DNA from 2 places in the Stenotrophomonas sp. T8 genome. Region 2 is predicted to be linked to the other one. Evidence: riboswitches for the same ligand, from Rfam matches in the RefSeq annotation. Region 2 holds a riboswitch; the other holds the start of a gene.
The links. Region 2 has a riboswitch for cobalamin ahead of btuB (TonB-dependent vitamin B12 receptor). Riboswitches for the same ligand answer to the same signal wherever they lie in the genome.

Region 1: it holds a riboswitch for cobalamin, as region 2 does, so the genes downstream of both, ACSDHM_RS19995 (epoxyqueuosine reductase QueH) here and btuB (TonB-dependent vitamin B12 receptor) in region 2, are expected to answer to the same signal.

Annotation. Positions count from the first base shown of each region.
Region 1 is NZ_CP195329.1:4,336,915-4,340,276, forward strand. It holds gene pncA (bifunctional nicotinamidase/pyrazinamidase) at 115-741, opposite strand; gene ACSDHM_RS19995 (epoxyqueuosine reductase QueH) at 797-1,468, opposite strand; cobalamin riboswitch at 1,608-1,821, opposite strand; gene ACSDHM_RS20000 (nicotinate phosphoribosyltransferase) at 1,915-3,324, opposite strand.
Region 2 is NZ_CP195329.1:176,177-179,538, reverse strand. It holds gene ACSDHM_RS00865 (TfoX/Sxy family protein) at 1-336, shown strand, start outside; gene ACSDHM_RS00860 (histidine phosphatase family protein) at 426-1,004, opposite strand; cobalamin riboswitch at 1,148-1,370, shown strand; gene btuB (TonB-dependent vitamin B12 receptor) at 1,487-3,328, shown strand.

The DNA of each region.
Region 1 (3,362 bases), 280 kb from region 2:
TAGGGGGGCGTAGTTAGGGGGCTGGATGAATCGATTGTGTTGTTGTGGGCAGGAGCGCGCAAGCGGCATAAGCGACGTGCGCGGTAGCGCCGGGCCATGCCCGGCGGTCACGCCTCAGGCGATCGCGATCCCTGCCTTGCCCAGCGCTTCGCGCACCATCGCGTCGTTGGCCTCGGTCACCGGCCGGGTCAGGTCCCACAGGAACTTCACCCGGAAGCCGGATTTCACCGCGTCCTGCGCGCTCCACAGCACGCAGTAGTCGCGGGCCAGACCGCACACGTGCACCTCGCGGATGCGGCGCTCATGCAGCCAGCCGGCCAGGCCGGTGGCCGGGCGCTCGCCATCGGGGCCGTGGTTCTCGCGGAAGGCGCTGTACGAGTCCACCTGTGGGCGGGTGCCCTTGCGCAGGATCAGGTCGGCCACGGTCCAGTCCACGCCCGGGTGCAGGTCGGCACCCGCGCTGCCCTGCACGCAGTGGTCCGGCCACAGGGTCTGCGGCTGCGCGTGCAGCAGGATGGTTTCGAACGGTCGCTTGCCGGGGTGCTGGCTGGCGAACGAGGCGTGGTCGGCCGGGTGCCAGTCCTGAGTCGCCACCACGGTGCGGTAGCGACGCTGTGCCAACAGATCGCCAATCGGTGTTACCAGCGCATCGCCCTGGTCGCAGGCCAGCGCACCGCCGGGCATGAAGTCCGGCTGCAGGTCGATCACCAGCAGGGCGACATCGGCGGGCAGGGCGGTCATGGCAGTTCCGGTACAACAGAAGGGGCGACCAGCGTGGCCGCCCCATGCCTGCACGTCAATCGCTCTGCGGCGTCTCAGCGTCCTGCCCGTAGTACAGCAGGCCGATCTTGATCCGTTCGCGCCCGTTCTCGCGGCGGTGGCGGTTGGCATCGCGCAGCGAGTACACGCAGCCGCAGTACTCCTGCTGGTAGAACTGCTCGCGCTTGCTGATCTCGATCATGCGGCTGGCACCGCCGCCCTTGCGCCAGTTGTAGTCCCAGTACTGCAGGCCTTCATAGCGCGACGCCGCACGGATGCCGCAGTCGTTGATCTGCGCCATGTTCTTCCAGCGCGAGATGCCCAGCGACGAACTGATGGTGTCGTAGCCGTGCTCGTGCGCGTACAGCGCGGTGCGTTCGAAACGCATGTCGAAGCACATCGTGCAGCGGATGCCGCGCTCGGGCTCGTTCTCCATGCCACGCGCACGGCTGAACCAGTTGTCGGTGTCGTAGTCGCAGTCGATGAATGGAATGCCGTGCTGCTCGGCGAAGCGGATGTTCTCCTGCTTGCGCAGCTCGTACTCCTTCACCGGGTGGATGTTGGGGTTGTAGAAGAAGATCGCGTAGTCGATCCCGGAAGCGGTGATCGCCTCCATCACTTCGCCCGAGCACGGCGCGCAGCACGAATGCAGCAGCAGGCGTTTGCCATCGGCGGGCAGGGTCAGGGTGGGGCGTTGGAACTCGGTCATCGTGGCGTGCGTCAGGGCGTGGGAGCGGTCTGGCCGGTTACCGTGAACAGGACGCGCGCGGCCACGCCGCCTGCACATGCAGGCTGGTGATGGCCCCGGCACCCTCCCCGCGGAGAGTCCAGGTCGAATCAGGGGACGGTCGTGTCCCCCGGCCGTGGCCGGTATTCGGGCTGATGGACACGGGCCGCAGCCCACCTACTCCCTGCCGCTTCCCAGGCGCGAGCCCAGTGCTGTTGGCAGGATTCGTTTCCATTCACCGCTGCGGGGCAGCTCCGGAATGGGCGCACGAAGCGCCTTCACCGGATTCCCGTTTAACTCCCTGCCGCCATCCAGCCACGGCAGGGATACCTTCGGCGTGTGCAAGGTGGACCTGTTGGCTGCAGGGGTCAAGGCCCGGGGTCGGATCCCCGTTGCCCCGCAACGGGCCCTGCCCCCCGCAAATGCCTTCAGCGCCCCGCTGCGGCCCGGGCCCGGATGTCGTCCAGCCGCTGGTCGTGCAGCAGGCGCCCGTTCTCCCACACGGTCACCATTGCATCCTCGAAGCCGGTCGGCAGCGCCTCGTCACCGCTGGGAGGCAACGCCACCGTGTGCAGGCTGCCGTCATCCAGGCGCCGCAGCAGGCGCATGCGGCCACGCTTGCTGGTCTTGCCGGCATCGGTGACCGGATCCTTGTAGACGTCGATCCACGCACCCTCGACCCGTGCTGCCGAGCACTTCAGCGCGAACTTCTGGGTGTCGCGGTCCAGCCGCTGCAACAGCGCGCCGCCCATGCCGAAGGCCACGTTGTCGGCCGAATAGCCGTCGCCGGTGATGCGCTGCAGGATGGCGCGGATCGTATCCGGGTTGATGCCATCGCCCTGGATCACCCGCACGTGGTTGAGTACGCGGTAGCCCTTGCCGTTGAGGGTGTGGCCGAACGCTTCATCCAGCCGGCGCAGGCTTTCGGCCACCACGTCCACCGGGTCACCCGAGTCGGGGCGGATGACCAGGGTGGCGCCCGAAGCGATCACTTCATCACGCAGCGTCGTGCCCCAGTGCTCACTGATCGCGCGGTAGATGTCATAGCTGTCCGACACCACTGCCACGATCGCGCCCGGCTTGCCGAACTGGCGCAGCATGTTGCGGTAGGCGTCCACTTCGCGCTCGCGGCCCCAGCTGGTGATGGTGCTGTGCTCGGCGGCAGGAATCGAATAACCGGCCATTGGCGCGTGATAGTGCGCGCGGGCCAGGCACAGGGCCGATACAGTGTCGGTGCCGAGGAAGTTGACCAGGTGTGCGGCACCGCCCAGCGCGGCCGATTCCAGGCTCGATACACCGCGGGCGCCGAAGTCGTGCAGCTTGAACGGCAGCTGCCCCTGCGGATCGTCGCTGGTCTGCTGCAGGAACGCAGCAATGGTCTGCCGTGCATGCCAGCTGATGGTGGCCACGGTGACCGGGTACCACACGCGCAGCAGCAGCGTTTCCAGGTACGACGGCACCCAGAATGCAGCCGGGTCGGTCGACTCGACGGTCATCAGTGCCTGGTGGGTGGGTACCACGCTGCCCTCGGGCACGGCACGGATGCGCACCGGCAGGTGGCCGCCGAGCCGATCGACGATATCGCGCCAGCCGGCTTCGTTGAACGGCTCGCCATGGGCGGCGAATACCGCAGCAGCGTCGTCGATGTCAGCGTGGGTGACCGGTCGTGCCAGGGCGTCCTTGAGGATCGCCTGCAGGCCGAAGAACACCGTGCGATCGTGCAGGCCGCCACGTGATTCCACGTAGAAGAACGTGGCATCGGTACCCGGCGGGTACTGCAGCCAATGGCTGGCCTTGTAGCTGTCGGTGTTGAGGAGAAGGTTATCGAGGTAGTGCATGACGGAAGCTCCTTCGCGTCGAGTGACACCAGCGGTCT
Region 2 (3,362 bases):
GGCCCGAAGAGTGCAGCCTGGCTGCGCCAGGTCGGGCTGCGCAGCCGCGAGGACCTGGTGGCGATCGGCGCAGTCGGCGCCTTCGTCAAGGTCAAGCGGGCCGGCTTCAAGCCCAGCCTGAACCTGCTGTACTCGCTGGAAGGCGCATTGCTGGACTGCCACTGGCAGGAGCTGAGCGAGCCGCAGCGTGAGGCGCTGGTGCAGGACTATGAGGCGCGCATCGCCGCGCATCCGCTGAAGGCGGCCGGCCCGGCGTCGGGCCCGGTGCACGAGCAGCGCTTCGATGCCGACGATGACGCCGAGGACAACGTGGCCGAGCGCGCGGACGAGGATTGAGCCGCGCCCTCCTGTAGAGCCGAGCCCACGCTCGGCTGGCCTTTCTGATCGAAGTGCAGCCGAGCATGGCTCGGCTCTACAAGAGCAGATCAGGGCTGCTGCAGTTCCAGCAGCTCGCCCACCAGCCCGATCTCGCCCCGCTCCAGCCACACCCGCAGGCGCGTGCCGTGGTCGATGCGCAGGGCCCAGCACAGCGACATCGGCAGGCCGCAGACCTGCGACAACACCATGCGCAGCGGGCCACCATGGCTGACCACCAGCGTCGGCACCGGATCATCATCATCGAGCAGGCGATCCAGCGCGCGCGCGATACGCCGCTCGAAATGACCCCAGCTCTCGCCGTTCGGCGGCGGGAACGCATGCGGATCGGCATGGAAGGCGGCCAGCGCATCTTCCGGCAGGTCGAACAGCGACTGCCCGTCCCAATCGCCGAAATCCAGTTCTTCCCATTCCTCGTCCGCTTCGACGTCCAGCCCGCGTGGGGTGGCCAGCGCCATCGCCGTGTGCAGGGCGCGCAACCGCGGTGAACTGATCACCCGCTCCCAGCGTTGCTCGGCATAGGCCTCGACCAGCTCCTGCGGCAGGCCGGCCAGCTGCGGTGGATCGCTGCGGCCATCAAGGAACTCATCGCGACCGTTGCCGGCATGGCGGACCAGGTCGAGGATCATGCGTGCGTCCCGGACGGGCGACGCAGGTACAACGGAGAACGGGCAGACATCGGTAACGGCACCACGGGATCGAGCAACCATTCTAAAGGCACAGCAAAGGCAGCCGCGCAGGCGCGACGCAACGGGACGGCCTGCGATGCCGTAGACTGCGCGCACTTCCAGGTGACCTGCGGCCGTGGCCGGCAGGTTGAAACGGGAAGCCGGTGACGCGTGATTCCACGCCAGGCCGGCGCTGCCCCCGCAACGGTAAGCACGTCAGTTCCAGGCAACACCGCCACTGTGCCGCAGGCATGGGAAGGCGCCTGGACGGTGGCCTCGCGCCACCCGGCGGCAAGCCCGGAGACCGGCCCGGAAGCCTCAGGTCGCGATGCGGTGGGCATGGCGCTGGATGACCGTGGCGTGCGCTGCGGCATCGGCGCGTGCCTGCCTTCGCGGCTCCTCCCCTTCGCCACGCGGGCGTGCGTGGCACCTGGAGTCCCCCCATGAAGCTGCAGTCCCGAATGCTGTCCCTGGCCGTACTGGCCGCCCTGCCCGCGCTGGCACAGGCCGCCGATGACACCACCGCGCTCGACCAGATCCTGGTCACCGCCACGCGCACCCCGATCGCCCTGCAGGACAGCATCGCGCCGGCCCAGGTGATCGACCGCGCGCAGATCGAATCCAGCCAGGCCACCTCGCTGCAGGAACTGCTGCGCGGCCGCGCCGGCATCAACCTGACCAATGCCGGTGGGCTCGGCAAGCAGAGCTCGCTGTTCCTGCGCGGCACCAACTCGGGCCACACCGTGGTGCTGGTCGACGGCGTGCGCATCAACAGTGCCGACCTCGGCCTGGCGATGTACCAGGACCTGCCGCTGGCGCAGATCGAGCGCGTGGAAATCGTGCGTGGCCCGCAGTCGAGCCTGTACGGCGCCGATGCCATTGGCGGCGTGATCCAGATCTTCACCCGCCGCAACCAGGGTGATTTCGCCCCGCACTTCCAGCTCGGTGGCGGCAGCAACGGCCTGCGCGAAGCCAGCGGCGGGATCGGTGGCGGGACCGAACGCGGCTGGTTCGGCGCCGACATCGCCTACCAGCATTCCGATGGCATCGATGCCTGCCGCGGCTCGGCAACGCTGTTCACCGGCTGCTTTGCCGACGAACATGACCGCGATGGCTACCGCAACCTGTCCAAGAGCCTGCGCGGTGGCTACACCTTCAACGACCAATGGAACGTGGAAGGCAGTGCATTGCGTGCCGACGGAAAGAACCATTACGACGGCTACTACAACTATTCGGAAACCCGCCAGCAGGTGCTGGCCGGCAAGGTGCGCTACACCCCGTCCGAACGCCTGGCGTTCACCGCCAATGTCGGGCGCAGTGACAACGAGTCGGACAACTTCGGTGACTTCGGTGCCCGTGGCAGCGCTCAGACCCACCGCGACAGTGCCTCGCTGCAGGGTGACTTCGCCTTGGCCGAAGGCCAGCTGCTGAGCACCGGCGTGGACTGGAGCGAAGACAACCTGGATGGCAGCAGTGCCGGATATCGGGTCGACAGCCGCCGCAACACCGGCGTGTTCGTGCAGTACCAGGGGCGCTTCGGCCGCCACCAGCTGCAGGCCAGCGCGCGCAACGACGACAACCAGCAGTTCGGCAACCACGCCACGGGCAGCCTCGGCTGGGCGATGGAGCTCGGCCACGGCCTGCGTGTCAATGCCAGTTACGGCACCGCGTTCAAGGCGCCGACCTTCAGCGACCTGTATGACCCGTGGAGCGGTGTGCCGACGTTGAACCCGGAGAAGTCCAAGAGCGCCAACCTGGGCGTTTCGCAGCAGGGACAGGGCTGGCACTGGGGCCTGGACGTCTATGAAACCCGCATCGATGATCTGATCACCTACGATGCGGCGACCTTCAGGATGCAGCAGGTGGAGAAGGCGCGCATCCGCGGTGCCGAACTGACCGGTGGCGTGCTGCTGGCCGGCTTCGACATCAACGCCCAGCTGAGCTACACCGACCCACGCAACCGCACCGGCGGCAGCACGCAGTTCGACAACTGGCTGCCGCGTCGTGCACAGCAGACCGCGCGCTTGGACATCGACCGGCGTTTCGGGGACTTCCGCGCAGGCCTGACGGTTCAGGGTGCGGGCAAGCGCTATGACGATGCCGCCAACGCGGTGAAGGTGGGGGGGTACGGCACGCTGGATCTGCGCGCCGAGTACGCGCTGACGCCGTCGTGGTCGCTGCTGGCGCGTGCCACAAACGTGTTCGACCGCAGGTATGAGACGGTGGCGTGGTTCAACCAGCCGGGCCGTGAGTACCAGTTGAGTGTGCGTTACCAGCCGAAATGAAAGAAGGCGCCGGGCATTGCCCGGCGCTTTCTCT